DNA from 2 places in the Microbacterium sp. A93 genome. Region 1 is predicted to be linked to the other one. Evidence: riboswitches for the same ligand, from Rfam matches in the RefSeq annotation. Region 1 holds a riboswitch; the other holds the start of a gene.
The links. A riboswitch is a leader RNA that binds a small molecule or an ion and turns the genes downstream of it on or off. The one in region 1 is predicted to bind glycine.
Positions count from the first base shown of each region.

Region 2: linked by a shared signal. The riboswitch ahead of gcvP (aminomethyl-transferring glycine dehydrogenase) and the one ahead of gcvT (glycine cleavage system aminomethyltransferase GcvT) in region 1 are both predicted to bind glycine.

Region 1 covers NZ_JBPXMT010000019.1:52,165-67,135, reverse strand. Annotated here, with positions in the region: gene ACSU1G_RS33400 (ABC transporter ATP-binding protein) at 1-1,490, opposite strand, end outside; gene ACSU1G_RS33395 (ABC transporter permease) at 1,487-2,431, opposite strand; gene ACSU1G_RS33390 (ABC transporter permease) at 2,418-3,350, opposite strand; gene ACSU1G_RS33385 (peptide ABC transporter substrate-binding protein) at 3,427-5,058, opposite strand; gene gcvP (aminomethyl-transferring glycine dehydrogenase) at 5,290-8,118, opposite strand; gene gcvH (glycine cleavage system protein GcvH) at 8,180-8,557, opposite strand; gene gcvT (glycine cleavage system aminomethyltransferase GcvT) at 8,554-9,660, opposite strand; glycine riboswitch at 9,715-9,812, opposite strand; glycine riboswitch at 9,813-9,908, opposite strand; gene ACSU1G_RS33365 (ABC transporter ATP-binding protein) at 10,024-10,857, opposite strand; gene ACSU1G_RS33360 (ABC transporter ATP-binding protein) at 10,854-11,750, opposite strand; gene ACSU1G_RS33355 (ABC transporter permease) at 11,747-12,742, opposite strand; gene ACSU1G_RS33350 (ABC transporter permease) at 12,735-13,730, opposite strand; gene ACSU1G_RS33345 (ABC transporter substrate-binding protein) at 13,777-14,971, opposite strand, start outside.
Region 2 covers NZ_JBPXMT010000002.1:173,144-188,114, forward strand. Annotated here, with positions in the region: gene ACSU1G_RS05080 (DsbA family oxidoreductase) at 104-841, shown strand; gene ACSU1G_RS05085 (MFS transporter) at 950-2,194, opposite strand; gene ACSU1G_RS05090 (sensor histidine kinase) at 2,451-3,344, opposite strand; gene ACSU1G_RS05095 (hypothetical protein) at 3,676-3,888, opposite strand; gene ACSU1G_RS05100 (response regulator) at 4,044-4,739, shown strand; gene ACSU1G_RS05105 (thermonuclease family protein) at 4,792-5,943, opposite strand; gene gcvT (glycine cleavage system aminomethyltransferase GcvT) at 6,037-7,263, opposite strand; gene gcvP (aminomethyl-transferring glycine dehydrogenase) at 7,286-10,198, opposite strand; glycine riboswitch at 10,409-10,539, opposite strand; gene ACSU1G_RS05120 (MFS transporter) at 10,763-11,956, opposite strand; gene ACSU1G_RS05125 (S-layer homology domain-containing protein) at 12,169-14,670, shown strand; gene ACSU1G_RS05130 (TIGR01777 family oxidoreductase) at 14,803-14,971, shown strand, end outside.

The DNA of each region.
Region 1 (14,971 bases):
ACGACCGCGAGGTCGTGTGTAATAAACAGGTAGGTCAGTCCCAGATCACGCTGAAGATCAGCGAGCAGGTGCAAGATCTGATCTTGCACCAGGACATCCAGGGCGGAGACCGCCTCATCGAGCACGACGATGTCGGGCTTCAACGCGAGAGCACGCGCAATCGCCACTCGCTGGCGCTGACCACCGGAGAGCTCATTCGGGTAACGCCAGGCGAGCTCCCGCGGCAGGGCCACCTGCTCCAGCAGATCGAGAGAACGCTGGTGTTGTTCCTCCTTGCTGCCGATCCCGTGCACGTGCAGGGGTTCGGAGATGAGGTTGCCGATGCTTCTCAGCGGGTCGAGGGAGCCGTACGGGTCCTGGAACACCGGCTGCATCCGTCGTCGCAACCGGAAGATGTCTGCACGAGACATCGTGCTGGTCGCCTGCCCGTCGATGAGGATCTCGCCATCGGTCGGTTTCTCCAGCTGCAGCAGCATCTTCGCCACAGTGGACTTTCCCGATCCGGACTCCCCCACCAGCGCGAGCGTCTTGCCCCGAGGTATGGAGAATGAGACGTTGTCGACCGCACGAAAATGTTCGTGACGGAGTCCTCCGGTGCGGATCGAGTAGTCCTTGACGAGGTCGCGTATCTCGACCACAGCGGGCGCCGTTTCCACCGGTGCCGACTTTTTATGCGCTGTGATACCGATGCGCTGAGACGCCAGGCTCGGAGCCGCCGCGACCAGTCGCTGTGTGTACGGATGCTGCGGATTGGTGAGAATTTCGGCGCTGAGACCTGCCTCGACGATCTCACCCTGGTTCATCACGAGGATCCGATCGGCACGCTCGGCTGCGAGACCGAGATCGTGGGTGATGAGCAGCAGCGAGGTGCCCCGTTCACTGGTGAGCGAGGCGAGATGGTCCAGAATCACACGCTGCACGGTGACGTCGAGCGCGCTGGTGGGTTCGTCGGCGATCAGCAGCTTCGGATCGGCCGCCAGACCGATGCCAATCAAAGCGCGTTGACGCATGCCGCCGGAGAATTGATGCGGGAACTGATGCATGCGCCGCGCGGCGTCGCTGAGGCCAGCTTGGACGAGCACCTCGATCGCGCGGTCGTGGACTTCCCTGCGTCCCTGCGCCAGCCCGTTCGCGCGGACGGCCTCCTTGACCTGGAACCCGATCGACCAGACGGGGTTGAGATTCGACATCGGGTCCTGCGGGACGTAGCCGATCTCGCTTCCGCGGATCTTCTCCATCTCACGACGGTGGGTGCGGGTGAGGTCGGTGTTCTCGAGCATGATGCTTCCGCCGGTCACCTCGCCCGTTCCGGGTAGCAGGTCGATGATTGCGGCCGCCGTGGTGGACTTGCCGGACCCGGATTCACCGACGATCGCAAGCGTTTCCCCCTCGAGGATGTCAAAGCTCACGCCGTGCAGCACCTCGGTGAACTGTTTGCCACTGCGGAACGCGACCCTGAGGTCGCGGATGCTCAGAAGTGGTGTGCTCATCGCCGAGCCCTCTCCTTCGGGTCAACGGCATCGCGGAGAAGCTCGCCGAGAGTGATGAATGCCAGCACCGTCAGAGTCAACGCGAGAGACGGCCAGAACAGTGCCATCGGCGCGGTTCGGATGCTGGTCTGCGCCTGGCTGATGTCATTGCCCCACGACATAATGCTGCCGCCGAGGCCGACCCCCAGGAACGACAGCACGGACTCCGCGACGATCGCGCCACCCAGGCTGAGAGTGGCGACGACGATGACCGGCGCCATCGCGTTCGGCAGCACATGCGAGAGCAGAGTCCGGAAGCGAGAGAGGCCAACGGCTTCTGCTCCCATGACGAAGTCAGCCTGTTTCACCCTGAGCACTTCCGCGCGCATGATCCTCGCCGTGGACGCCCAGGCGAAGCCGCCGATGGCGAACGCGAGCACGAGTTCATTGCGCACCGGCACCACCGACATCACGACGATGGCCGCGATGATGTAAGGGATGGTGAAGAAAATGTCGCCGACGCGAGAGAGCAGCGAGTCGAGCCAGCCGCCATAGAATCCCGCGTATGCGCCCATCACCATGCCGATGATCGTACTGATGAGGGTTGCGAGCACGCCCACGATGAGCGACGTGCGCGTACCCCAGATGATCCGCGAGTAGACATCGCATCCTTGCCGAGTGAAGCCCAGCGGATGCCCGGATTCCGGCTCTCCGTTGCTGCTCGCAAGTGTGCAGCCGTTGTTGGGCGCCACGTTGGTGAACAGCGACGGCCAGACAGAGACAAGGAGCACGAGCAGGACGAACGCGGCGGAGATCCAGAATATCGGCCGACGCCGCAGATCGCGCCAGGCATCGAGCCAGAGATTGCTGCGTTTGGCGTCGATTCGAACGACGTCCACCGGGATGGAGGTTGTATCCACGGGAGCGACATAGTGCTCCACGTGCGCGTCAGGTCGAGACATAGCGAATCCTCGGGTCGAGCAGGCCGTAGAGAAGATCCACGACGATGTTGATGAACACATACACGACGACGAACACTGTGACGAAGGACACCACCGTGGGGTTCTCACCGCGAATGATCGCCTGATACAGGGTGTTGCCGACGCCGGGCACATTGAAGATGCCCTCCGTGACGGTCGCGCCCACCATCAGGATCCCGAAGACCGTGCCCAAATCGGTGACCATCGGGATGAGCGAGTTGCGCAACACGTGCACCGGGATGACGCGACTTTTTGAGAGACCCTTGCTGTACGCGGTACGCACCCAATCCTGACTGAGCGTCTCGATCGTCGAGGCGCGCGTGAGCCGCATGCTCGTGGCGTAGACGCTGAATCCCAGTACGAGCGCCGGCAGCCACAGGTCACCCCAGTCGTTGCGTGCGCCCACCGTGGGTCTGAACCAGCCGAGTTGCACCGCGAGAAAATACTGCGCAAGGAACGCGAGGACGAAGATCGGCACGGCGATGAAGATGAGCGCGAGGACAAGCATCGAGTTGTCGAAGATGCCGCCCTTACCCAGAGCGGAGAACAGGCCGATCACGATGGCCAGAATGAACGCGATGCCGATCGCCATCACAGCGAGCCGCAGCGTCACAGGGAATGTGCGGACGAGAGTCTCGATCACCGGCTGGCCGGAGAAGCTCACGCCGAAGTCGAGACGGAAGATCCCGCCGATGTAAAAGAAGTACTGCACGATGAACGGCTGATCGAGGTGATACTGCGCGCGCAGCCGCTCAAGAAGAGCCGGATTGGGCTGGCGGTCTCCGAACAGCGCGGCAATGGGATCGCCGGGCATCGCAAAGACCATGAAATAGATCAGCAGGGTGGCGCCGAGGAACACCGGAATCGCCTGCAGGATCCGTTTGAGGATATAAAGAGCCACCCTCAACCTCCCTTCGGGTACGGGCACAAAGCGACGAGGCGATGGTGGTGCACCACCGCCTCGTCGTTTGTCGGTGTCAGCCGATCTTGGTTATCTGCTCGTACAGCGGCACCGAGTTCCAGCCGAACTCGACGTTCTCCACCGTTTCGGAGTAGCCGCCGACGACGTTGGAGTACCACAGCGGCAACGCCGGGAGATCCTGCAGCAGCACTTCCTGCGCCTGCTGGAAGAGGGCGTTCGCCTCGTCGGCATCCGTTGCCGAAATACCCTCGGCCAGCAACGTGTCGAACTCCTCACTGGAATAGTCGCCATCGTTGGAGCCAGCGTTAGTCGCGTAAAGCGGCCCGAGGAAGTTGTACAGACCCGGGTAGTCAGCCTGCCAGCCGGTGCGGAACGCGGTCTGAATCGTGCGGTCGGTGATCAGCGCACGCGCTTCGGCGAAGGTCGGGTACGGAGCACCCGACGCTTCGATGCCGAGCGTGTTCTTGATCGAGTTGACGGTCGCATCGACCCAGGCCTGGTGACCGCCATCGGCGTTGTACGCGATCTGGAATTCCCCGGTCCACGGGCTGATTGCGTCAGCCTCGGCCCACAGTTCTGCGGCCCTCTCAGGGTTGAATTCCAGCACCTCGGCGCCTGCGAGCGAATCGGACCAGCCGTCGATGACCGGCGAGGTGAAGTCGCTGGCCGGCGTGCGTGTGCCCTGGAAGATCACGTCAGTGATCTCTGCGCGGTTGATCGCCATGGACAGCGCCTGACGACGCAGGTTACCCTCTTCGCCGCCGAAGTGCTCAAGGCGATCGGGGATCGTGAAGGACTGGAAGATCGCTGCCGGCTGGTTCACCGCGCGATCGCCGAGGTCAGATTCGAACGTCTCGAATGCGGAGTCCGGGATGGCGTCGAGAACGTCAAGCTCACCTGCGAGGAGGTCAGCGTACGCGGCATCCTGCGTGGCGTAGAACACGATGTTCAAGCCGCCGTTGGCCGGGGTGCGCGGGCCGTCGTAGTCGGGGTTCACGACGAGATCGATCCCGACGTCATGCTGCCACGCGCCTTCACCGTCGGGCATGTAGGGACCGTTGCCGATCGGATTCTCGCCGAACGCATCGAGGTCTTCGAAGGCAACATCGGGTAGCGGGTAGTAAGCCGAGTAGCCCAGGCGCTGCGCGAAGTCGGAAGCTGGCTTGTTCAACGCGATGGTGAAGGTGTAGTCGTCGACCTGCTCCAGGCCGGTCAGCTCAGAGTCCTCGTCGTAGCTGAAGCCTTCGATGTCCTCGAAGAAGTAGCTGGAGAGGTGTTCGTTCGACGCAAGCGCGCCCTGGTTCCATGCATTAATGAAGTTGTCGGCGGTGACCTCTTCGCCATCAGTGAAGGTAAGCCCTTCGCGGATCTTGACGGTGAGGTGCTGTGGGTCGTCGGTCGTGATCTCCTCGGCGACGTCATTGAACACCGAGCCGTCGGCCGCGTAGCCGATGAGCCCCGCGAACATGGCGTCGAGGATCTTGCCGCCACCGGTCTCATTCGTATTGGTCGGAATAAGCGGGTTCTGCGGCTCGGAGCCGTTGACCGAGATGATGGCTGCGGTGTCGCCGTCGGCGGTGTCGCCGGTATCGGTGTCCCCGCCGCCGCCGCTTGCGCAGCCAGCCAGCGCCGTAACGCTCGCCGCGAGTAGCCCCGCGCCTGCGAGGGTGATCTTGTTTCGCTTCATTGCGAGTCCTCCTGTGGACAGTTACAGGCGTGTTCTGCATCGAACCCGCCCCGTTGTTCCGAGGCTAACCCCGGGAGCAACTGAACGATAGGTCTGTTAATCAATCGTTACTGAACGATCGGACAGAAATTAAATGTCGTAGGGGCGTAGGCTCCACGAAACGACAAAACCACGCCGAGACGCACCCTTTTCGGGTGCGTGTCGGCGTGGTTTTGCGGTCTCGCGCCAGGGCTAGGCAAACGCCTCCACCGGAGGGCAGGAGCACACCAGATTGCGGTCGCCGTACGCCTGGTCGATGCGGCGCACCGGAGGCCAGTACTTGCCTGCCACCAGCGTGGGCAGCGGGTATGCGGCATCCTCCCGCGTGTACGCGTGGTTCCACTCCCCCGCGATCAGCGACACCGCGGTGTGCGGCGCATGCACAAGCGGGTTGTCGTCCGCGGGCCAGCGGCCCGCCGCCACGGCATCCGCCTCGGCCTTGATCAGGATCATCGCCTCGATGAATCGATCGATCTCCCCGAGGTCCTCCGACTCCGTGGGCTCGACCATCAGCGTGCCAGGAACCGGGAATGACATCGTCGGCGCGTGGAAGCCGTAGTCGATGAGGCGCTTGGCCACATCGTCCACGGTGACTCCGGTGGCTTCCTTGAGCGGACGAAGATCCAGGATGCACTCGTGCGCGACGCGACCACTCTCACCCGTGTACAGCACCGGGTAGTGCTCGCCCAGACGCGCGGCGATGTAGTTCGCCGACAACACGGCAGCAGCTGTCGCATCGCGCAGACCCGCAGCGCCCATCATCCGCACATAGGACCATGAGATCGGCAGAATCCCGGCCGAGCCATAGGGCGCAGCGGAAACCGGACCGCCCGCGAACTCGTATCCGCCTGCGTGCGTCGTGCGCTGTGCGAGCGGATGCGATGGCAGGTGCGGCGCGAGATGCGCCTTCGCTGCCACTGGACCGATGCCGGGGCCACCACCACCGTGCGGGATCGCGAACGTCTTGTGCAGGTTCAGGTGCGAGACGTCGCCCCCGAGGTCACCGAATCGTGCATAGCCGAGCAGTGCGTTGAGGTTCGCGCCGTCGACGTACACCTGTCCACCAGCGTCGTGCACGGCAGACGTGATCTCGACGACGTCCTGCTCGTACACACCGTGCGTGGACGGGTAGGTGATCATGAGCGCCGCGATCGATTCGGCGTTGGCCGCGATCTTCGCGCGCAGATCATCCAGGTCGACGTTGCCGAGCTCATCGCAGGCAACGACGACGACCTTCATACCGGCGAGCACAGCGGATGCCGCGTTCGTGCCGTGCGCGGACGAAGGGATCAGGCATACTGTGCGGTGCTCGTCGCCGTTAGCCAGGTGGTAGCCGCGGATCGCGAGGAGCCCGGCGAGCTCCCCCTGCGAGCCGGCGTTCGGCTGCAGCGACACCGCGTCGTAACCAGTGACCTCAGCGAGCCAGCCCTCGAGCTGATCGATCATCTCGAGGTAGCCCTCGACGTCGGATGCCGGAGCGAACGGGTGGATGCCGGCGAACTCCGGCCACGTGATCGCCGCCATTTCGGTGGCGGCATTGAGCTTCATCGTGCATGAACCCAGCGGGATCATGCCGCGATCGAGCGCATAGTCGCGGTCGGCGAGGCTTTTCAGATACCGCATCATCGCTGTCTCGCTGCGATGAGCATGGAAGACGGGATGCGTGAGATATTCGTCGGTGCGGTGGAGAGCCTCTGGCAATGCGCCCGCAGATCCGGCACTGAAAGTGCCGAACACACGCTGCTCCTTGCCGCCGAACAGCAGCGCGGTGCGGTGCAGATCGGTGTAGTCGGTTGTCTCGTCGACCGAGATGCCGATGGTGTCTGCATCAACCTGCCGCAGCAGAATGCCGAACTCCTCGTGCGCACGCGCAACGAGCTCGGCCGCCGTACCGTGAACACGCACCTGCAGGGTGTCGAAGAACGACTCGTGGACGATGTCCGCACCGGCCTCGGCGAGCCAGTCGCGTAGGAGCACCGCCTTCGATGCCGCCTCTGAGGCGATCGCTCGCAGCCCATCGGGGCCGTGATAAACGGCGTACATCGCCGCCATGACGGCCAGCAGCACCTGCGCGGTGCAGATGTTGCTCGTCGCCTTCTCACGCCGAATGTGCTGCTCGCGCGTCTGCAGCGAGAGGCGATACGCGGGCTTGCCATCGGCATCCACCGAGACGCCGACGAGGCGCCCGGGGAGCTGACGCTCGAGCCCCGCGCGCACAGCCATGTAGCCAGCGTGCGGGCCACCGAAGCTCATCGGCACGCCGAAGCGCTGCGTGGTGCCGACGGCGACATCCGCACCGAGAGTTCCTGGGGAGGTAATGAGGGTGAGTGCCAGCAGATCGGCGGCGACAACCGCGAGGCCGCCCGCGACGTGGGCAGCATCGATCACCGCGGATGGATCCCAGACGAGACCGGATGCCGCGGGATACTGCACGAACACGCCGAAAAGCTCCTCCGGCAGCGCTTCACCGCCGGAAAGATCACGCTCGACCAGTTCGATGCCGAGCGCGGCAGCGCGGGTCTCGAGCAGCGCCTTGGTCTGCGGGAAGGCATCCGCGTCGACCACAAACACGTGGGACTTCACCTTCGAGGCACGCCGCGCCAGCAGCATCCCCTCGGCGACAGCCGTCGATTCGTCGAGCATCGACGCGTTCGCCGTCGACAACCCGGTGAGGTCGGCGACCATCGTCTGGAAGTTGATCAGCGCTTCCAAACGCCCCTGCGAGATCTCCGGCTGGTACGGCGTGTAGGCCGTGTACCAAGACGGGTTCTCCAGGACGTTGCGCTGGATCACGCTCGGGGTGAGCGTGCCGTAGTAGCCGAGGCCGATCATCGAGCGGTTCACGCGATTACGGGAGGCGAAGCCACGCAACTCGGCGAGCGCTTCGGCCTCTGTGGCAGCCGGCGGGATCACCGACGTCCCTGAGGCAGAGGTGTAGATCGACGCAGGCACGGCGCTGCGCATCAGCGTCTCGAGAGAGGAGGAGGCATCGGAGGTATCGACGCCGAGAGCTTCCAGCATGGTGCGCTGGGTCTCGGCGGTCGTTCCGATATGGCGATCGGCGAAAGTGGTCACTGCGAAATCAACCCTCGGTCAGGGCGACGTATGCATCACGATCGAGCAGCGCGTCAGCGGCGCCATCGGTGATCGAGATCTTGATGAGCCAGCCACCTTCGAAAGGCTCTGCGTTCACGAGCGACGGGTCATCTACGACGGCGTCGTTGATCTCGGTGACGGTGCCGACCAATGGTGCGTATAGCTCGCCGACCGATTTGGTCGACTCGATCTCGCCAACGACCGTGCCGGCGGTGAGCTCGGTGCCGACCGCGGGGAGCTCGACGAACACGACATCGCCGAGCTTGTCTGCGGCGTAGTCGGTGATGCCGATGGTGGCGACACCATCAGAGATGGAGAGCCACTCGTGCTCCTCGGTGTACTTCAGCGTGTTGAGATCAGTCATTTCTTCCTCCGGTAGAAAGGCAGGGCGGTCACAGTTGCGGGGATCTTCGTCCCCCGCACATCAAGGAACACGGTGGATCCCGCTTCAGTAAAAGTGGGATCGATATAGGCCATCGCGATCGGGTGGCCAAGAGTGGGGCTGAGCGCACCGCTGGTGATCTCGCCGAGGACCGTGCCGTCTTCGGCGACAACGTCATAACCGGCGCGGCCGGCACGTTTGCCCTCGGCTGCGAGGCCGACGAGCACCCGTGCACCCTCGGCGGGCGCTGCCTCCGACTTACCGACGAACGAGTCCTTGTCGGATGCCACGACGCGGCCGAGGCCGGCCTGCGCAGGCTTGATTTCACGCGAGAGCTCGTGCCCGTACAGCGGCATACCTGCCTCGAGACGAAGCGTGTCGCGGGCGGCAAGTCCGGCAGGAACGAGGCCGTGCGTCGCTCCGGCGGTGAGTACGGCATCCCAGACTACGGCGGCGTCTTCGCTGCGCACGAGCAGCTCGAAGCCGTCTTCACCGGTGTAACCCGTGCGCGCGATGAGCACCGGCTGACCGTTGTAGCGCGCGGAGGCCCAGGCGTAGTACTTCTGCTCGACCCACGGGATGCTGACCTCTGTGATGCCTTCGGTCGCAGCGACGATCGCCTCAGCGGCCGGCCCCTGCACTGCCAGCAGTGCATAGTCGTCGGAGACATCCGCAACAGCCGCGTCGAAGTCGTTGGCCCGCTCGGCGAGCGCTGCGGCGACGGCATCCCGGTTTCCGGCGTTGGAGATGATCAGGAAGCTGTCGTCACCGAGCCGATAGACGATCACGTCATCGATGATGCCGCCGGTCTCGGCGAGCAACAGCGAGTACTTCGCCTTACCGATGACCATGGTCGACAGACGCCCGGCGAGCGCGAAGTCCAGATATGCCGCAGCATCCGCGCCATCGACGGTGAACTCGGCCATATGCGAGATGTCGAAGAGACCGGCTGCCTGGCGCACCGCGTGGTGCTCGGCAAGGTCGGAGGTGTAGCGCACTGGCATCTGCCAGCCACCGAAATCGGTGAAGGATGCGCCGAGCGACTCGTGTCGCTCGCGAAGAGGGGTGAAGCGGGCCTCAGCCATGGAGTTCTCCCGGATGGATCGGAAGGATGCCGTACGGAATGCACGGTATCCGAGAACTCCCCCTCTGTCATAGGCCTGAGAGTTTCACCGCCTGCAGAGCGCAGGAAGCTTTCACCGTCGGCGGATGCGTGAGCATCACTTTTCAGAGCGGCCTGACCGGCGCGGTACGCGTTACCTGAGAGATTGGCGGGGAGGCTTGCTCCTTCGGTGCTCGGCCGAATACACCGAGGCTCTCCCGCACAGGTCATGGGGCCTGTCTTCAGTTGTGCCTCCCATCCTACCCGTTGCGAGCGGGCGCTCGTGGCTCACAGTTTGCGTGAAACAGAGCCACGCGCGCCCACTCGCAACCTTGGGAGGGAAAAACTAGAGGGCGAGCTCGGCTCGCACCTCGTCGCGGAGGCGGCCGAAGTTCTCGGGCTCGGGGGCCGCACCCAGCAGCGTCTTCGTGTAGTCGTGCTGCGGGTTCAGGATCACCTCATCGGAGGGGCCCCGTTCGACGATGTCGCCGCGATACATGACGAGAATCTCGTCACTGAAGTGCCGAGCGGTCGCCAGATCGTGCGTGATGTAGAGCACACCAAGTTGCGATTCGCGCTGCAGATCGGCGAGCAGATTCAACACACCGAGGCGGATGGACACGTCAAGCATCGACACAGGCTCATCCGCCACGATGAAGCGCGCGCCAGGCGCGAGGGCACGGGCGATCGCGACCCGCTGGCGCTGACCGCCGGAGAGCTCGTGCGGACGACGCTCCGCATAGCTCTCCGCCGGCGTCAACTGCACCCGCTCGAGCAAGTCCAACGCGCGTGCGCGCACCTGCGCCGCCGACAGCTCACGGTGATGGATCCGCAGCGGCCGCTCCAGGTGGTGGATGATCGTGTGGAACGGGTTGAGAGACGCGAACGGATCTTGGAAGACCATCTGCACGTCAGAACGATAGCGGGCCAGCTCCCGCCCGTGCGTGCCGCTGGGCCGGCCATCCATCAGGATCTCCCCGGATGTCGGTGTCTCCAGCTTCATCAGCATCCGCGCGATCGTGGACTTTCCGCTGCCGGATTCCCCGACGAGGGCGACAGTCTTGCCTGGCTCCAGCGTGAAGGAGACGTCCTTCACCGCGTGCAGGGTCGTCGTCTTGAAACCGGAGCGGAGCCGGAAGTCTTTGGTCAGGTTCCGCGCTTCGAGAGAATAGTTGCTCATCGTTGCACCTCCGTGATGATGGATGCCGAGGCTGAATTGTCGACGGACCCAGTGACCGCCCCCGACCGCACGAACCCGCCGCGCTCGCCGCGCAGACTCGGAAAGCTGGAGAGCAGCTTCTTCGTGTACTCGTGCTGCGGTGTGCGGAAGATCTCCTCCGCCGTCCCCTGTTCGACGATCTCGCCCTGCAACATCACCGCGATCCGGTCACTGATCTCGATGAGCATCGGCAAATCGTGGGTGATGAAGATCACTGCGAAACCGAGTCGTTCACGCAGCCGCATGATCTCTCGGATGATGCCTCGCTGCACGACCACATCAAGCGCGGTGGTCGGCTCGTCCATGATCATCACCTGCGGATCCAGTGCCAGCGCCATCGCGATCATCACGCGCTGGCGCATTCCGCCGGACAGCTCGTGCGGGAAGCTCGTCAGACGTGCGGGGTCCACACCGACGAGTCGCAGCAGCTCCTCCGACCGCTCGGTCTTCGCACGGCGACTCATGCCTGGACGGTGCGTGTCGAAGATGTCGAAGAGCTGCGCCTTCACGCTGATCACCGGGTTGAGCGAGTTCATCGCCCCCTGGAACACCATCGAGATCTTGTCCCAACGGAACGCGCGCAGCTGTTCGTCCTCCAGTCCTACGATGTCGATGTCGGTACCGGATCGATCATGGAAGGTGATCTCCCCGCTCGTCAACAGCGCCGGAGCCTTCAGGAGCCGATTCAGCCCATAAGCGAGGGTGGTCTTGCCGCAGCCGGACTCTCCCGCGAGACCCAGGATCTCGCCGCGGTGCAGGGTGAGCGAGACGTTACGCACGGCCTTGACCGGCGGATCTACCTCGTACTCGATGGATACGTTGTGTGCAGTCAGAACTGCTTCGGGGGCGGTCACGCGGTGACTCCCTTCGTCTTTGCTACCTTGCGCACGCGTCGAGCAGCATCTGGGGCGTTGCGTAGCTTCGGGTTGATGATCTCGTCGATGGAGAAGTTGATGAGCGACAGCCCGCAGCCGAGCAACGCGATCAGGATGCCCGGTGGGATGAACCACCACCATGCTCCGGTGCCCAATGCTTGCCCGGACTGGGCGTCGTTAAGGATCGTGCCCCACGTGATCGAGTCCGTAGCACCGAGTCCGAGGTAGGAGAGCCCGGCCTCACCGAGGATCGCGAAGATGATCGCGAAGAGGAATTGTGCCGCCAGCAGCGGCAGCAGGTTCGGCATGATCTCCACCAGGATGACGCGGATCGACCGTTCGCCGGCGACCTTGGATGCGTAGACATAGTCGCGGCTGCGCAGCGAACGCGCCTGCGTGCGCAGCACCACCGCGGAGCCCGCCCACGAGGTAATGCCCAGCACACCGGCAACCAGCAACCAGCTGCGGGTGTCGAAATAGGTGGCGATCACCATCACCAGCGGAAGTCCGGGGATGACGAGCATGATGTTCGTGACGAGGGAGAGCACCTCGTCTTTCCACCCGCCGAGGTAGCCGGCGAGGATGCCGAAGAAGATCGACAGCACGACGGCGATGCCACCAGCGACGATGCCGATCAACAGCGAACCCTGTGTGCCATGTGCCAGCTGTGCGAGCACGTCGTAGCCGAGCTTCGAGGTGCCCAGCAGGTGCTCCATGTTCGGTGGCTCGAGTGCCGGGTTCTTGGAGTTGCGTGGACTCTGCGTGAGCATCGGCCCCAGGATTCCGAAGAGGACGATGCCGACCACCAGCACAATACCGATGACGAGCTTGATCGATGGCCGCGGCAGCATCGCACGGAATCCGCCGCGGGTGCGCCGCTGTGTGACGAGCACGGAGGTATCAGGCGCGGACGATGCCACCGTGCCGGTGATAGGGCCGCCCTCGACCTCAGAAAGTCGGGTTTCAGACATTGTGACGAGCCCTCGGGTCGATGAAGCCGTAAACGAGGTCCATGATGAAGTTCGCCGCGAGAACGGCGATCGTGATCACCAGGAACACACCCTGCATGAGCGCATAGTCGCTGTTCTGCACTGCTTGGAACATGAGCTTGCCGATGCCAGGGTAGGTGAACACCTGTTCCATCACGATGGAACCGGCGACGACGAAGCCGAGCGTGATCGCGAACCCGGCGATCGAAGGAATCGCCGCGTTACGTGCGGCGTAAGCAGTGAGGATACGACGGGGACGCAGCCCCTTGGCCTCAGCTGTAGTGACATAGTCCTCGGCGAGGGTGGAGACCATCATGTTGCGCATGCCGAACAGCCAACCGCCCACTGAGCTCAGCACGATGGTGAGCGCCGGCAGGATGGCGTGCGCCACGGCATCCGAGAAGAATGCCCACGTCCATTCCGGTCCGCCCGGAAAATCGAAGACGTTGTAGCCGCCGAAGATCGGGAAGACCCCCATGCCGACGGAGAACACCGACACGAGCACCAGCGCGAGCCAGAAGTACGGAATCGACTGCAGGATCGTTGTGGCAGGAATGATGTGATCCACCCAGGTGCCGCGCTTCCAGCCGACCCAGGCCCCCAGCCCGATGCCGAGCACGAACGAGATGAACGTGGCGACGCCCACCAGGATGACCGTCCACGGGAGCGCTGCGCCGATGAGTTCGGCAACAGGGGCCGGATACTTGGTGACAGAGACCCCCAGATCGCCCTGGAACATCCGACCCCAGTAGCCGATGTATTGCTCCCACAGCGGCGAATCATCCGAGCCGAGCAGCAGCTTGATGTTGCGGATCGTGGTTTCGGAGACCTCGCCGCCCGCACGCTGGATCTTCGCGATCATGATGTCGGCAGGGTTGCCAGGCATCATGCGCGGAAGCAGGAAGTTGAGTGAGATCGTGACCCACAGCGTGATCGCGTAGAACCCGATCCTTCTGGCATAGAACTTCATGTACTCGACTTCCTGCTTCCTTGCATTGTCGGGGGACGGTCAGTGATTAACCGACCGGCTCCAGGTGCTGCAGGATGTAGCCCGCGGCGATCGAACCCCAGGACGGCGGGAAGGCGTACAGGTTTTCTTCTGTGGGCCAGCCCGTGAAGTCCTTCGTGTTGTAGAAGGTCTGCGTCGCGTTGATAACCAACGGAATGTACGGCAGATCGCGGACGATCTCGGTCTGGATCGTGGCGTAGAGGTCGAGCTTCGTCGCCTCGTCGTTTGTCGCGCTCGCCGCCATGATCGCCTCGTCGACGACAGGGTTGTTGTAGCGGCTGAAGTTCCAGCGTCCGACGGGCACTTCTTCGCCCACGGCCCCGGTGGATCCGGCTTCGACCCCGCCAACCCAGTCGCGGTACATCTGGTACGGGTCTGCGACGGACGTGCCGATCATGCCGCCGACGATCAGCTCGAAGGCACCGGTCTGGCGCGAGTCGGAGAATTCCTGCCACTGCACGGTGGAGGCGTTGATCTTGATACCCGCATCAGCTGCTTGCTCGGTGATCAGCTTGGCTGCGTCGTTGTAGTCGGTCCAGCCGTCGACCGAGGTGAGTGTCATCTCGATCGGGACGCCGTCCTTGCCGTAGAAGCCGTCCGCGTCCTTCGTGTAGCCGGCTGCCTCGAGGATGGATCCGGCCTCGGCGACGTCGGCCTCCTGCGGGCTGACCTCGTTGGCGGGGTCAGCGACCCACTTCGCGTCGCGCGGCAGCAGGGCGTACGTCGGCGACATGTCACCGGTGAGTCCGACGAATGCCTTGTCCTTGATGGTCGCGCGGTCGATGGCGACGTTGAGCGCCTGTCGGACAGCCACGTCGGTCTGCGCGCCAGTACAGCCGAGGTCGGCGTTCGCGCAGGTGTAGAGAACCGTGGGGTCTTGAGGGGTGTTGATCCAGTCGATCTTCCCATTCGCGGTGACCGAGTCGGGGTTCGGGATGAACATTCCCGCCCAGTCCAACTCGCCGGCGGCGAGGAGATCCTGCGCCGTCTGGTTGTTGTCGACAGCGATGTACTGCACCGTCTTGACGGCGGGCACTCCGGCATCGCGGAAGTTCTCGTTGGCGACGAGGATGTATGACTCACTGGTCACGCTGTCAACGACGTACGCGCCCGATCCGACTGGTTCCTCATTCGCGAAGCTCGCGAAGTCGTCCACCTCGCTCCAGATATGTTCCGGGAGAATCCAGGTGCCGCCGAGCCGC
Region 2 (14,971 bases), on a different contig from region 1:
TGCGGGGCCGGCGCCGTGGCTTTGATTCCCGACGCCGGCCCCGGGCTCGGGTGCGCCCCACACCTCCCGGAATACCCGGCCGGGAGACGGGGTTGTGGCTGATATGAAGATCGAGATTTTCTCTGACGTGGCCTGCCCGTGGTGCTACATCGGCAAGCGCCGCTTCGAGACGGCCCTGGCCTCCTTCGAGCATCGGGACCAGGTGGAGGTCGAGTGGAAGAGCTTCCAACTGGACCCGAGCCTGCCCGAGCATGACCACCGCAACGAGATCGACTACCTCGTCCAGACCAAGGGCATGCCCCGCGAGCAGGTGACCCAGATGCTGGGTCATGTGACCGAACAGGCCACCGGCGAGGGGCTGCACTATGACTTCGAGGCCCTGGTGGTGGCCAACTCATGGAAGGCCCACCGGGTGATCCAGCGCGCCAAGGCGGTCTCGCTGAAGACAGCCGAACGCCTTGAGGAACAGCTGTTCCAGGCCCACTTCGAGGACGGGAAGGACATCGGCAGCGAGGACGTGCTCGTGGAACTCGGCACCGCCGCCGGGCTGACCGCCGAGCAGGTCCGCGAGGCCCTGGACGATGATCGGTGGGAGACCGCCGTGAAGCAGGACCTGGCCACCGCCCGGGCGCTGGGTGTCTCCGGCGTCCCGTTCTTCGTGCTGGAGCGCAAGTACGGCATCTCCGGGGCTCAGCCCGTGGAGGTCTTCACCCAGGCCCTGGAACAGTCCTGGGCCGAGTCCCAGCCCCTGCAGATGGTGCAGCCCACCGGCGCGGCTGGTGCGGACGGGTATCCCGACGGCCTCAACGGCCAAGCCTGCGGCCCCAACGGCTGCGACTGACGCCACCCACCCTGGCTGGACAACTGGGTCACACGAATTGCCCCTTCGCGGACGAGGGATCGGGGTCATTCGTGTGACCTCGTTGGGTCGCGCGGCGGCCTGCGGTGACTAGCCGCGGTGCTGGAAGTCGATGCCCAGGCGGCGGGCTGACAGGAACCGCCAGGCCAGCAGGATGCCGAGCAGGCTGGCACCGAAGGTCATGGTCCAGGAGAAGTGCCAGCCACCCGTGGCGGTGGCGATGGCGGCGATGATGATGGGCCCCACGAAGTTGGCGCCGTTGTAGATCTGCACCATGAGCCCCATGGCCGCCGCGCCCGATCCGTTCGGCGGGGCGATGTCCACGGCGATCCGGTTCAGGGTGGCGGGGACCAGCGCACCGACGGCGGAGAACAGCGCGACCGCCAGGATCTGAACGGCTAGTCCACCCGGGATGCCGGACCAGTCCGGTGCGAACGTGATGACTGAGGTGACGCCCATGGTGGCCAGGCCGATCAAGATGAGCCGTCGCATGGGCACACCGCGTTGATGCAACCGGCCGGTGATGATGTTCCCCACCCCGTTCACACCGCCCACCACGGCAGTGACGATCCCGGGCCAGAGCCCGCCGACACCGGCCTCGTCGAAGATGGTGGGCAGGAAGCCGATCACGGAACCCCACTGCAGGGAGTAACAGGCGAAGACCAGACCGGCGATCCACGGCGTCAGGGTCCTGACCGTGGCCCCCACCCGCCGCACCGCCAGCTGGACGTTGGAGTCGCGGTCGGAGGGTGGCGGCGGCACGAAGGTCAGGATCAACGGGATGGTCGCGGCGGTGACCACGGCCATCAGGATCCACCACACCTGCCAGCTGACACTGGTGAGCAGCAGGGTGGAGAGCAGGACCGCCACAAAGGTCGCCAGCCCCTGAAAGGAACCCCACCAGCCCATGGCGATGTTCGTCCGGGCCCGGGGCGTGATGAGGCGGATGAGCGGCGGGCACACCACCGTGGCCATGAGGAAGCCCACGCCCTCCACGGCCCGGGTGGCCATCAGGAAGCCCGTGGTCTCGGCGAAAGCCCCGGTCAGGGACGCCGCGGACAACAGCGTGAGCCCGATCAGCAGGGTGCGGCGTAGGCCCATCACCTCGGAGAAGAGGGAGACACCCAGGCCGAGGAGCATCGAGCCGACCTGGACGATGCCCAGCAGGACACCCGATTCGATCAGGGTCATGCCCAGGTCCTCCTGGACGAAGGACAAGGCCTCGGGAAGTTTCCAGATGTGCATGGCCGCGGCGACGCCGGCGATGACGATGGGGATCCAAGCGGTGCGCGCGTGTGCTGGGTGTCCAGCGACCGCGCCAGACGGGGCGTTCATTCTTGACACCCTAATACTCGTTCAGACCGCAAGGTGACCTGCGTCTTAAACACCTGAGAGGCGGTGGCTAGGCCACCGCCTCTCAGCGGATATTGGATTGGTGGGCCCGTATCCCCCCGGGCTAGTTCCACCGTTCCGATCCGTGTGCACCGTCTCATGGGGCCCTTCTAGGTTAACCAGCGCGAGGCACTTGCCGCCATTGGACCATTGGCCAGTGTTCGCACCTGAATGTGACGTACATCACACCCGGGCTCTTTCAGACCGTTGCCCCGCGGAGCGGGACGCTCGCGCGGACCCGCCACCAGCGGCCGTCGCGGGCGGAGGACATGGTCCCACCGAAGGCATCCACGCGATCCTGCATCCCGATCAGTCCGCTGGCGGAGGAGTTCCAGCCGGCCCGGCTGGCGGTGCCGCGCGGAGGAAGCGTGTTGTCCACGGCGAGTTCAAGATTTCCCTCACGGGCGCTGACCACCAGGTGGCACTGGCCACCCTCGGCCGAGTGCTTGGCCACGTTGGTGATGGCCTCCTGGAGGACGCGGTACAGGGCAGTCTCCACGCTCTGGGGGATGTCCTGGTCCAACCCGGAGGTCTCCACGGTGGTCTCGATGCCGAGGCCTTCCAGCATGCGACCGAACTTCACCGCCCCGTATTCGAGGTCCAGCGCTGAGGCACCCTCCCCGAGGTCCCGCTGCGCGCCCTCCTCGTCGCCGGCGACGAGGCCTTCGGCCTGGAGCAGTGACAGCATACGGCGCAGGTCCCCCAGGGCCTCTCCGGCAGAGTCACCGATCACGGCGATCGCATCATGGGCGGAGGCGTCGGTGCCGGCGTACTCGGCGGCGCGGGCCTGCATCGAGATGATCGTCAGGTTGTGCGCCACGATGTCATGCAGGTCCCGGGCCAGCGAGCGGCGCTCGTCCTGAGCGGCTGCAGCGGCCCTACGGGTGGCCTCAGCGACCCGCAACCGATCGTGCTCTCTCCGCTCCAGCAGCCATGACACGAAATAGCCCACACCCCAAGCCAAGGTGATGAACAGCAAGGAGGCCCAAACGATCCCAGGGTTCCCCGGGAATGACCAGTAGAAGAACACGGCCCAGAAGACTGAGATTGTCAGGGCGACGTAGCTGTATAGACGTGTTGTCGTGGCAGCCACGATGCCCAACATAAAGGGCAACGCGAAAACCAGAATAGAAAAGGAGCCCAGCATATGGCTGACGACCATGGCTGGAATCATCGCCATAAAAGCGATGGTCGTCCTGGTCCATAACAGGTAATAGGAGATGGCGACTAGCAAGGTGACTAGGGAGTCAGCCTCATTAGTCCACCCGTTGCCTGCAGCAACCGATGCAAAATCTGAGATGACTGAGGCTGAGACGAATAGCGTCACAACCACCAAAATCACCCGCCCTAATCTGCGGGCAGACCAGAAGGCGGCCAGCCCCTTCGAGGGGCCGGCCGCAATCTCAAGACTCACGAATGGCCTATCAGCAGAGACCCCACCAGCCACAAACGATGATCTTGGCGCCTTCCCCGAAGCCCATGGTGGAGGCCCCACCAGAGGACTTGGATACAGGCTGGGTCTGGAACGTGGAGGGGAGTACGGAACCGGTAGAGGCGTCCGCGGCGGCAGCCGGGGCAGCGAAGAGGGCGGAGGAGACGAGCACGGCGGCCGCAACGGCCTTGAGGGGATATTTCATACCCTCATTATCACTGGCCAGCGTCACGTTCTCCACATTCAGTGCAAGCTGCCAGGATATTCAAAGGTTCAGGTCCACCAGCTTCTCCCGCAGCGCCGCCTTTTCCTCCGCGCTGGTCAGACGCGGGTTCCCCAGCCAGCGACTAGTCTGAGCCCATGCCCGATTTCAGCACGTCCCCCCTGAAGGTTCTCATCGTGGACGACCAGCCCCTGATGAGCGGAGCACTCAAGATGCTCGTGGAGTCGTCCTCCGATATGGAGTGCGTGGGCATCGCCGCCAACGGCGAGGAGGGCCTGGAGTCCTCCCTGGCCATCCGCCCTGACGTGGTGCTGATGGACATGCAGATGCCCGTCATGGGAGGGGTGGAGGCCACCGAGCGGATCACGGCCGAACTACCCAATACCAAGGTTCTGGCCATCACGACGTTCACCTCTGAGCCCTACCTGGTGCCCGCATTGCGCGCAGGCGCTGCCGGCTACCTCCTCAAGGACGCCGATCCGGAGACCATCATCGGCGCCATCTGGAGTGTGCACCGCGGGGAGTCCGTCCTCTCCCCCGCCGTGACGCGCAAGCTGCTCTCCTCCATCGAAGGTGACGGGTCCGGCATCGGTACGACCACCGTGTCCGAAGGAGACCCGGACGGCTCTGACCTGACGCCGCGCGAGCTCGACGTACTCCGCCTGCTCGCCCGCGGCCGGTCCAATCCCGAGATGGCCGAGGAGCTGCACCTCTCCGAGTCCACCGTCAAGGCGAACCTCACCAAGATCATGGACAAGCTCGAGGTCCGGGACCGCGTCCAGGTGATCATCCGCGCCGCGCAGCTGGGGCTCGTCACCCTGGCCCTGGACTGACCCCGACACTGCGGCCGGAAGCACCTCGGACTGCTGACTTGAAGGTCGGGGCTCAGTCGGAAGCGGCATCCGTTTCAGTCGGAGTCGGAGTCGGAGTCGGAGTCGGAGTCGGCGTCGGCGAGGCTGATGCCGATGCCTCGGCTTCCTTCTTCTTCTTCTCTTCCTCGGCCTTCTTCTCTTCGGCTTCCTTCTTCTTCTGTTCTTCTTCGGCCTTCTGCTGGTCCGCGTCCGCCTTGGCGTCTGCTGCTGCGGACTGGCGGGCGGCCTCCTGGCGTGCAGCTTCCTGACGTGCAGCCTCTTTTCGCGCGGCCGCCTGACGGGCGGCTTCGGCCTGGCGGGCCTCCGCCTCCAGGCGGGCCTTCTCCTCGCGTTCCCGGGTCAGCAGGACGTTGCGGGTGGACTTCAGCGAGTCGAGCTCGGACTGAGCCGAGGACAGCGCTCCGCTGAGCCGCTCCTGCAGCCGCGGGAGGTCCTCGCCCCAGGCGAGCGAGGCGAGGGACCCGCCCTCCGGGTCGATGGTGGCGAAGACCTTCTCGGCGGTGATGCCCTGTTCCACGGCGGCCTCGACCGTCTCGATCTGGGCGACTGCCGCCTCGGAGGTGGTGGGCCGATCCTCCTGCAGGTCCTGGAGGACGTTCACGGCGGGGGCGATCTGCCCGGCCAGGGTGCAGGTCTCCGCCGGGGAGTACAGGCCGGACTCCTCCGTGCGAGCGGTCTTCTGCGCCTCCCGCAGATCGCTGCCGAGCTGCTCCACCGGCTGTTCGCGCAGCGGAACGGCCAGCCCTGCCTCGACCTGCTGGGTGTTGGTGATCTGGCCGTCATGATGGACCATGGCCAGCCGGGTGCCGTTGGGCCCGTCGGACCCGTCCGGATACTCCAGCCGCACGGAGTCCCCCGGTTCGAGGATTGCCGCCAGGTTCGTCATGGACTCGTCGGCGAGGCAATTCTCCACCGTGGGGTCCTGCCCCTCGGCTGCCGGCAACGGCGCCAGCACCCCGGCAAGCGTCACGGTCTCCTCGGTACCGTCATGGTTCACCACGAGGGTCTGGCCATCCTGGACCCGCACCACGCTGCCCACGGCGGCAGCGGTGCGGACCCCCTTGATGGTGCTCAGGACGGCCAGCGTCAGCAAGAGTGCGGCCACCACAACGAACGCGATGATGGCCAGGACGGGGAACCGTCGGGCAGTCTGCTGTTCTGTCATGGTCTTCCTGCAGTGGAGTGAGGCCGGTGCGGCGAGGGATCAGGCGGGCCCGCAGGCTCCGGAAAGTCTAGCAAGCGGACCCGGGGGCCCTTGCTATTCCGCCCGGCGGTAGAAGGGGCTCCGCACCACGGTGAACGGCTCGGCCTTGCCGCGCAGGTCAACCGTCAGTTCGGTGCCGATCTCCCGGAAGCCGACGTCCACCCGGGCCAGGGCGATCGGATAGCCCAGGGTCGGGCTGGGGATGCCGGAGGTGACCTCGCCGATCCGCTGCCCCTCGGCGTCGAGCACGGGGTAGCCGGCACGGGCCGCCCGGCGTCCACCGCCCTGCAGTGCCACGATCCGCTGGCCGGTGGTGACACCGGTTCCGGCCTCGCGGGCGGCGAGCAGGGCGTCCCGGCCCACGAAGTCCGCCTCCTTGGACTTCAGCGGGACGGCCATCCCGGCCCCGGACTCACTGGGCAGGTGACCCAGGCCCAGTTCATTGCCGTAGAGCGGCATCCCGGCCTCCAGCCGCAGCGAGTCCCGGCAGGCCAGCCCGCACGGCAGCAGCTCCGCGCCCACCGAGTCAGCGGCTCCGCGCAGTGCGTTCCAGACGGCCTCGGCCTCCGTGGACAGCACGCCGCGGTCTGCCACGGGGCCGATGATCAGCTCAAAGCCGTCCTCCCCCGTGTAACCGGTGCGAGCCAGCAGGACGGTGACGTCACCACCGTGGCCGGCCTCGGCACCGGTCTGGACGGTGGCCGGGCGCGCGGCGTAGTACGCCAGCCCCTCCAGTTCGGCCGCCTCCCCCTCGGGCAGCACCGCGGAGAGGATGCGTGCGGCCTCCGGGCCCTGCAGGGCGATCAGGGCGGTCTGCGAGGACTCGTTGCGCACGGTGGCCGCGAAGTCCGCCGCACGCTCGGTCAGCGCGGAGGCCACCGCGGAGGCGTTGCCGGCGTTGGGAACCACCAGGTACTCACGCCCTGCATCGCCTGATTCGGCCTCACGGCCGTCATCCAGCCGGTAGACGATCAGGTCATCCAGGACGGTCCCGGCCTCGGTGCAGATCAGGGAGTACTTGGCCTGCCCCGGTTCCACCGCGGAGATCCGGGCGGTGAGGGCGTAGTCCAGTGCCTCGGCGGCCTGAGCGCCCGTCACCCGGATCTCCCCCATGTGGGAGAGGTCGAAGAGCCCGGCGGAGGTGCGCACGGCTTGGTGCTCCGCCAGCTCCGAGCCGTACTTCAGGGGCATCTGCCAGCCGCCGAAGTCCGTGAAGGAGGCGCCGGCCTCCACATGGACCCCGTGCAGCGGGGTGGTGTTCGGATTGTTGTTCTCAGGCATGTGCTGCATCCTCAGTTCGGGCTTAGTTCTCGAAGGACTCGATCGGCGGGCAGGAGCAGAACAGGTTGCGGTCCCCCCACGCGCCGTCGATGCGTCCCACCGGGGCGAAGTACTTGTCCCGGCGCAGCGAGTCCACCGGGTACGCCGCCTGCGAGCGCGGGTACTGACGGTCCCACTCGTCCGCAGTGAGCACCTCGGCCGTGTGGGGGGCGTTGCGCAGCACGGAGGCATCCAGGGTGTCGGGCGTGGTGGCCTCCATCTCGGCGTGGATGGAGACCATGGCGTCGATGAAGCGCTCGATCTCGGCCAGGTCCTCGGACTCGGTCGGCTCCACCATGAGCGTTCCCGCCACCGGGAACGCCAGCGTCGGGGCGTGAAAGCCGTAGTCGATCAACCTTTTGCAGACGTCCTCCGCGGTGACACCGGACGTCGCGGTGAGCTCGCGCAGGTCCAGGATGCACTCGTGGGCCACGAGCCCGGTCTCGCCCGTGTAGAGGATGGGGAACTTGTCCCCGAGCCGCTTGGCCACGTAGTTGGCGCTCAGCAGCGCGTGGCGGGTGGCGTCCGTGAGCCCCTCGGCGCCCATCAGGTACAGGTACGCCCAGGAGATCGGCATGACGCCGGCCGAGCCGTAGGGAGCTGAGGTGATCGGCCGCTCGGCGCTGGGCAGGTAGGGCGCCAGGTGCTCGGCCACGGCCACGGGGCCCACCCCCGGGCCGCCGCCGCCGTGGGGGATGCAGAAGGTCTTGTGCAGGTTCAGGTGGGAGACGTCCCCGCCGAACTGGCCCGGCTGCGCGAGGCCGACGAGGGCGTTGAGGTTCGCGCCGTCGATGTAGACCTGGCCGCCGGCCTCGTGGACCGTGCGGCAGACCTCCCGCACGTCCGCGTCATAGACGCCGTGCGTGGAGGGGTAGGTGATCATGATGGCCGCGACCCGGCCGTCGTTCGCCTCGATCTTGGCGGCGAGGTCCTCCGAGTCGATGGTGCCGTCCGATGCGGTGGCCACCACCACGACCTTCAGTCCGGCGAGCACCGCCGAGGCGGCGTTGGTGCCGTGGGCGGAGGCGGGGATCAGGCAGACGTCCCGCTCGCCCTCACCCTGGTCCAGGTGATAGCGGCGGATCGCGAGCAGGCCCGCATATTCACCCTGCGAACCGGCGTTGGGTTGGACGGAGACCGCCGCGTATCCGGTGATCTCGGCCAGCTTCTCCTCGAGGTCGCCCAGCAGGAAGCGCCATCCCTCGGTCTGGTGGTCCGGTGCGAAGGGGTGGATGGAGCAGAACTCGGGCCAGGAGATGGACTCCATCTCCGCGGTGGCGTTGAGCTTCATGGTGCACGAACCCAGCGGGATCATGGTGCGGTCCAGAGCCAGGTCGTAGCCGGAGAGGCGCTTGAGGTAGCGCAGCATCTGGGTCTCGGACTTGTAGGTGTTGAACACCGGGTGGGTCATGAACGCGCTGCTGCGCCGCTGGGAGGCGGGGATACGCGCCGAGGCCGACCGGCCGGCGTCGTCCTTCTGGGGGTGACTGCCGGCCTGCGCGCCGCCGGCGTCCAAGGACTGGCTCGGGGCGCCGAAGGCCGAGAGCACGGCCACGAGGTCCTCGTCCGTGGTGGTCTCGTCACAGGAGATGCCAACGGTCCCGACGTCCACGAGGCGCAGGTTGACCCCGGCCGCCTCCGCGGCGGTGACCACGGTGCGGGCCAGGGACGGCACGGAGACCTGGACCGTGTCGAAGAACGCGTCCTGGGTGAGCGTGAACCCGGAGGACTCCAGGGCGGCGGCCAGGCGGGAGGCCTGGCGGTGGGCGTGCTCGGCGATCGCTCTCACGCCCTCCGGGCCGTGATAGACGGCGAACATGGAGGCCGTGATGGCCAGCAGTGCCTGGGCGGTGCAGATGTTGGACGTGGCCTTCTCACGGCGGATGTGCTGCTCGCGGGTCTGCAGGGCCAGGCGGTAGGCCGGGCGGCCGGCGGCATCTTGGGAGACACCCACCAGGCGGCCGGGCAGCTGACGTTCGAGGCCTTTGGGCACGGCCATGTAGGCGGCGTGGGGCCCGCCGAAGAACAGCGGGACGCCGAAGCGCTGGGTGGTGCCGACGGCGATGTCCGCGCCCTGCTCGCCCGGAGGGGTGATGAGGGCCAGGGAGAGCAGGTCGGCGGCGATCGTCACCATCGCGCCATGCTCCTTGGCCTGCGCGATGACCGCCGTGTGGTCGTGGATCCGCCCGGAGTCTCCGGGCTGTTGCAGCACGATGCCGCACAGGCCCCTCTCCTCCAGCTCAGCGGAGAGTTCGGCGGGCAGGCCGGAGGTGAGGTCGGCGGTGCGCACGTCCAGGTCCAGAGCCCGGGCCCTGCCCTCGATGACCGCGCGGGTCTGCGGGTAGAGGTCGGCGTCCAGCAGGGTGATGCCGCCTGACGCCGTCCTGGCGGACTTCTTGTTGGCGCGGTGCATCAGCAGTACGGCCTCGGCCGTGGCGGAGGCCTCGTCCAGCATGGAGGCGTTGGCGATCTCCAGCCCCGTGAGGTCGGAGACCATGGTCTGGAAGTTCAGCAGGGCCTCCAGACGGCCCTGGGAGATCTCCGGCTGGTAGGGGGTGTAGGCGGTGTACCAGGCCGGGTTCTCGAGCACCTTGCGCAGCACCACGGGCGGGGTCACCGTGTCGAAGAAGCCCTGCCCGATCATCTGGGTCTTGACGATGTTGCGGTTCGCGATCGCCCGCAGGTCCTCCAGGACGGCGGCCTCGGTCAGGGCCGGGGGCAGGTTCAGCGGGGTGTCCTGGCGGATGTCCGCCGGGACGGCGGCGTCCACCAGATCCGCGAGGGAGTCGAAGCCCAGCACGGAGAGCATGTGCTCGGCGTCCGAGGGGCGGGGGCCGATGTGACGGCTGGTGAACGGTGCTGAGGCCGTGTCCCGCGGCTCGTGGCGCTGGCTCATGGCCGGCGGGACGGTCTGCGTGGGCGTCGGCGTGGTGGCGTCGGGGGCGTAGCTGGCGTTCATGGGGTCTCCTCCAGGGCGCGGTGGGCACGGATCGGTACCTCCCCGCTCTGTCATGGACCTGAGAGATTCCGCCCGTATCTGGAGGATACGTGCTTGCACCGTCGGTGTCCGGGGGCCGCTGGCCCCGCGGAGCTTTCCAGAGTCGCCATGCCCTGCGCGGTACCGGGGCCTGAGAGATTCTCGGGGAGAAATTGCTCCTTCGGCGGCTGTGATCCCGTACCGCGGCGGACCTTCCGGCCGACCGACGACGGGTCACGGCGCTCTCCCGCGCGGGGTGCCTGACGTGCGCCCAGTCTGGCACAACCGGACAGATCCCGCCGCCGGGCAGGGGTTTCGATGACGGCCGGGGTGCCGGGGGCCCGTCCCAGAATCCGGCGCTGGACACCAGAAGGCCGGCTGACGTGGGCGTGGGGTGGTGACTGGCGCTGTCCTGGGGCTGGCCCGGACTGGTCCTCTGGTTGACCGGCCTCGTCATGAGACGACACCGAGCGGCCCGGATCCTCATCGGGCTCGACTGAGCCAGAGCGGGATCCCCGCGAGCAGGATCAGGCCGGCCACCCCGGCGAAGGTGATCCCGGACCCGAGGTAGGTGAACCCCACCCCGCCGAACACCCCCGCCAGGCCCAGGCCGGTGTCGAAGCTCATGTTCCAACCGACGCTGGCCTGACCGTGGCTGCCGGCCCGGGCGAAGGCCATGACCAGGCTGGCCGATTGCACGGTGCCGATCCCCACACCCATCAGCACCAGGCAGGCGGCCAACAGCCACGGCGGCTCCGTCAGGGCCACGGCCACCAGGCCAGCCGCCGTCATCGCGATCCCGGCCGTGTAGACCGCCGTGGGATCGAGCCGGTCCGTCAGTGATCCGGAGACCCAGCGCCCCGCCACGGAGGCCGCCTGCATGGTCGCGATGAACACGGCCGGGTGTGCGGTGTCTCCGCCCGGTCCGAAGGCAATCACCAGGCCGTAGGCGGCCATGCTGACCAGGAACGGCAGCAGCACCGGTCCCAGTGCGGCCCACCACCCCGTGGCCGCCGGTTCGGAACCCGTGCCCGACGCGCGGGCCGCACCCCCCTGCCCCGCTTCGCCTTCCGCGGTGCTGGCGCTGGGGGCGGTGGCGCCCGCGACCCGGTCCGGGATCCCCCGCAGGGTGACGAACGCGAGCAGCACGCAGACGGCGGCCGCGAGACGGAAGTTCTCCAACGGCACCACCCCGCTGAACCACAGGCCCAACGGGGCGCCCACGGCGGCGGCACCGGAGGTCGCCGCACCGAACTGCCCCAGGGCCCGGCCCGCCCGGCCGGGCTGCGAGACCAGGGGGACGGCCGCCGTCGCCACCACCACGAGGATCCCGAAACCGCATCCGACGGCCAGTCCGGTCACCAGCAGTGCCGCCACGGGATGGGGGATGACCAGGCTCGCCCCGTGCCCGGCGGCCATCAGCAGCAGGGACGTCCCGACGGTCCGGCGCGGACCCCAGCGTTGCCGCAGGACGGGCGCCGCCGGCTGCACCACGATCACGCTGAGCATCATGACCGTCAACAGGGTGCCGCCGGTCACGGCACTCAGACCACGGGCGAGGCCGATCGGCACCATGGTCGAGTAGCTGAGGAAGAATCCGGAGAAGCCCCACACTGCGATCCACAACAGGCCCATCAGTCCCGTGGGGCCCCGGGAGGACGTCGTCTCGGTAGTCACCCCCTCACCCTAGGCACTCCGCGCCCCTCAGCCCTCAGCCCTTAGCCCTCAGCCCTCAGGCGCAAAGTGACGGCACCCCCACCGTCGTGACCTGGCGTCGTCACCTTGCGCCCGGCGGCCGCCTGCCGGACACCCGGCGGCCACCCTCTCGTCGCCTGTGGACGAGACACTGGCGTGGTCACCCGCCCGCCCGCACCACCGCAGAGGAACCCATGCATCTCCGCGCCCACCCTCCCCACCGTCCGGTCCGCCGTGTCGGCCTCGGCCTCCTGGCCGCCGCCGTGCTGGTCGGCACCGTGGCCGTCACCCCGGCCGGCGCCACCACCCCGGTTGCCACAGCGCAGGATGCCACGGCTGTCACCGCCACGCAGTCCACGCAGTCATCGGGAAGCGGATTCCGTGTACTGCCGTACATCATGGAGCCCTCAGACGAGTCCGCGGACCTGGTCTGGTTCTCGGAGACCGAGGAGCCGGGCACCGTGGTGGTGCGCTACCCCGGCGAGGACTCCCCCGATATGACGCTGACCTCGGAGCCGGAGCATCAGCCGTTGCTCGGCTACACCGAGGCGGAACTGGCCCAGGATATCGACGGGCTGGAGCAGGGCTCCTGGCTCAAGGGCGCGGACAACTACAAGCACCGGGTGACCATCCCGAACCTGGAGCCCGGCCTCACCGTGGACTATGCGGTCACACAGGGCTCTCAGACCCACGAGTCCACCGTCACCACGGGCCCCGGGGCGGACTGGGACGAGCTGCGCATCGTGGCCTTCTCCGACACCGAGACCGAGCCCTACGGCCGGACGGAGCACCGGGAGTGGGAGCAGTCCCCCGTCAACGGCTACACCGAGGACTCCCTGGATCGGCCCGGAGAAGGTTCCGCCTGGGATGAGAAGTTCGGCCACGCCACCCGCTACGGCGCCTTCACCCTGAACTACCCGCTGGACCAGGACACCGCGCTGCAGGAGAACCTCAAGCACATCGAGGCCGCCGAGCCGGACCTCATGCTGGTAGCCGGGGACCTGGCCCAGGGCGGCGGGTACCAGCCGGGGTGGGACGAGTTCTTCGGCTACTTCGCCGGCGAGCACGGTGATCTGGCCTCCCGCGTCCCGCTGCTGACCGCCCTGGGCAACTGGGAGACCTTCGCCTCCATCAACGGGGGCTACGGCACGGCCGAGGACCAGTCCCCCGCCGTGATCTCCCGCAACAAGTACCACTCCTACTTCGAACGGACCGGTGCCGGAGCGGATCCGGAGAACGCGCAGTACCGCGGCTCCTACTACCGGACCGACTACGGACCGGTGACGATCCTGTCCCTCGATTCCACCAACGGCCTCCCGGATGAGGACACCCGCACCGGCGAGCTATCCGGCGAGGTGTTCTCCGGCGACGACTCGAACCTGACCGATGAGAACCTCTCCACGGACACCCAGGGCATGTTCACCATGGAGACCTACACAGAGGCGTTCAAAGACGTCTTCCCGGGCAGCAACGACGAGGACGTGGACCTGCCCAACTTCAATGAGGGCACGGAGCAGTGGGCTTGGGCCGAGGAGCAGCTGGCGGACGCCCGGGAGAGGGACCAGGTGGTCCTGGTCCAGTTCCACCACGCCGCCTACTCCAACGGGGTCCATGGCACCCCGCCGAACCACGAGCACCCGGACAACCAGTCTGGCACCGCCATGCGCGCCTACACCCCGATGTTCGAGGACTACGGCGTCTCCGCCGTGATCTCCGGCCATGACGAGATGTTCGAGCGGTCCTGGGTGGACGCCGACGGAGACGGGCAGGGCTTCCACTCCTTCGACGTGGGTGTGGCCGCCGACGGCCTGCGCGGCGAGCAGCTCGCGCAGAACGAGGACGGCGTCTACGAGCCACTGCGCTTCAACAGCTCCTCCGAGTGGACGGCCGCCGCCGATGAACCCGAGACGTGGGTGGAGCGCGACGGTGTGCTCCAGCTCGAGGACGGGGGCCTGCACTACGGCCACCTGCAGATCGACCTGAAGCACGTGGCCGAAGGCACCGAGGTCACCCTGACCCCGGTCTATGTCTTCCCGGAGCTGGACAGCGAGTACAACCTGGTGGGCACCGAACGCCGGGTCTATGACGACGTGGTCACCTTCACCACGGATCGGGACGGTGCCGACGCCCCCGCCCCCGCCCCGGAGGACTTCTCGGACAACCTGCCGGGGTCCGTGTACTACGCCCCGGTGCGGTGGATGCAGACCGAGGGCGTGACGACCGGTTACGCCGACGGCACCTACCGCAAGGGCCAGGAGATCACCCGCGGTGAGTCGGTGGCCTTCCTGCAGCGGTACCTGGCCCCGGACTACACCGCGGACCCGGCGGTGGCAGTCTTCCCGGACGTGCCGGTCGGTGCCCCGCACTTCACCCCGATCGCCTGGGCCGCCGACGACGCCCACGAGGTCACGACCGGTTACACGGACGGCACCTTCCGCCCGGGCCGGGACGTGACCCGCTCGGAGTTCGTGACGTTCCTCTACCGGGCGGCGGGCCCAGAGGACTTCACGGCCCCGAAAGAGTCGGCGTTCGAAGACGTGCCGACCTCCAGCACCCACTACGAGGCGATCGCCTGGGCCGCCTCCGAGGGACTGGTCAACGGCTACACCGACGGGGACTACCGCCCGTTCACCCCCATCAACCGCGGGGAGGTCGCCAAGGTCATGTACCAGTACGACCTCACCACCACCGACTGACCACCGATTGATCACCGACTGACCACCAGGCACAGAGTGACCCCACCCCGTCACCACGGCGGGGGCGGGGTCACTCTGTGCCTGAAGGGGAAGTCCGTGTGGGGCAGTGGAAGCGTGTGGAAGAGTGGTCACATGCCCGTCTTCGAACGCCGTACGCTGGTCCCCCACGACCGTTCCACCGTGTTTCGCTGGCATTCCAGGCCGGGTGCTCTGGTCCGCCTGACGCCGCCGTTCGCCGGTTCCGTCCGCCGGGAACCGGAGGGGCTCGACGTCGGCTCCGTCGCCCGATTGGGCGTGGGCG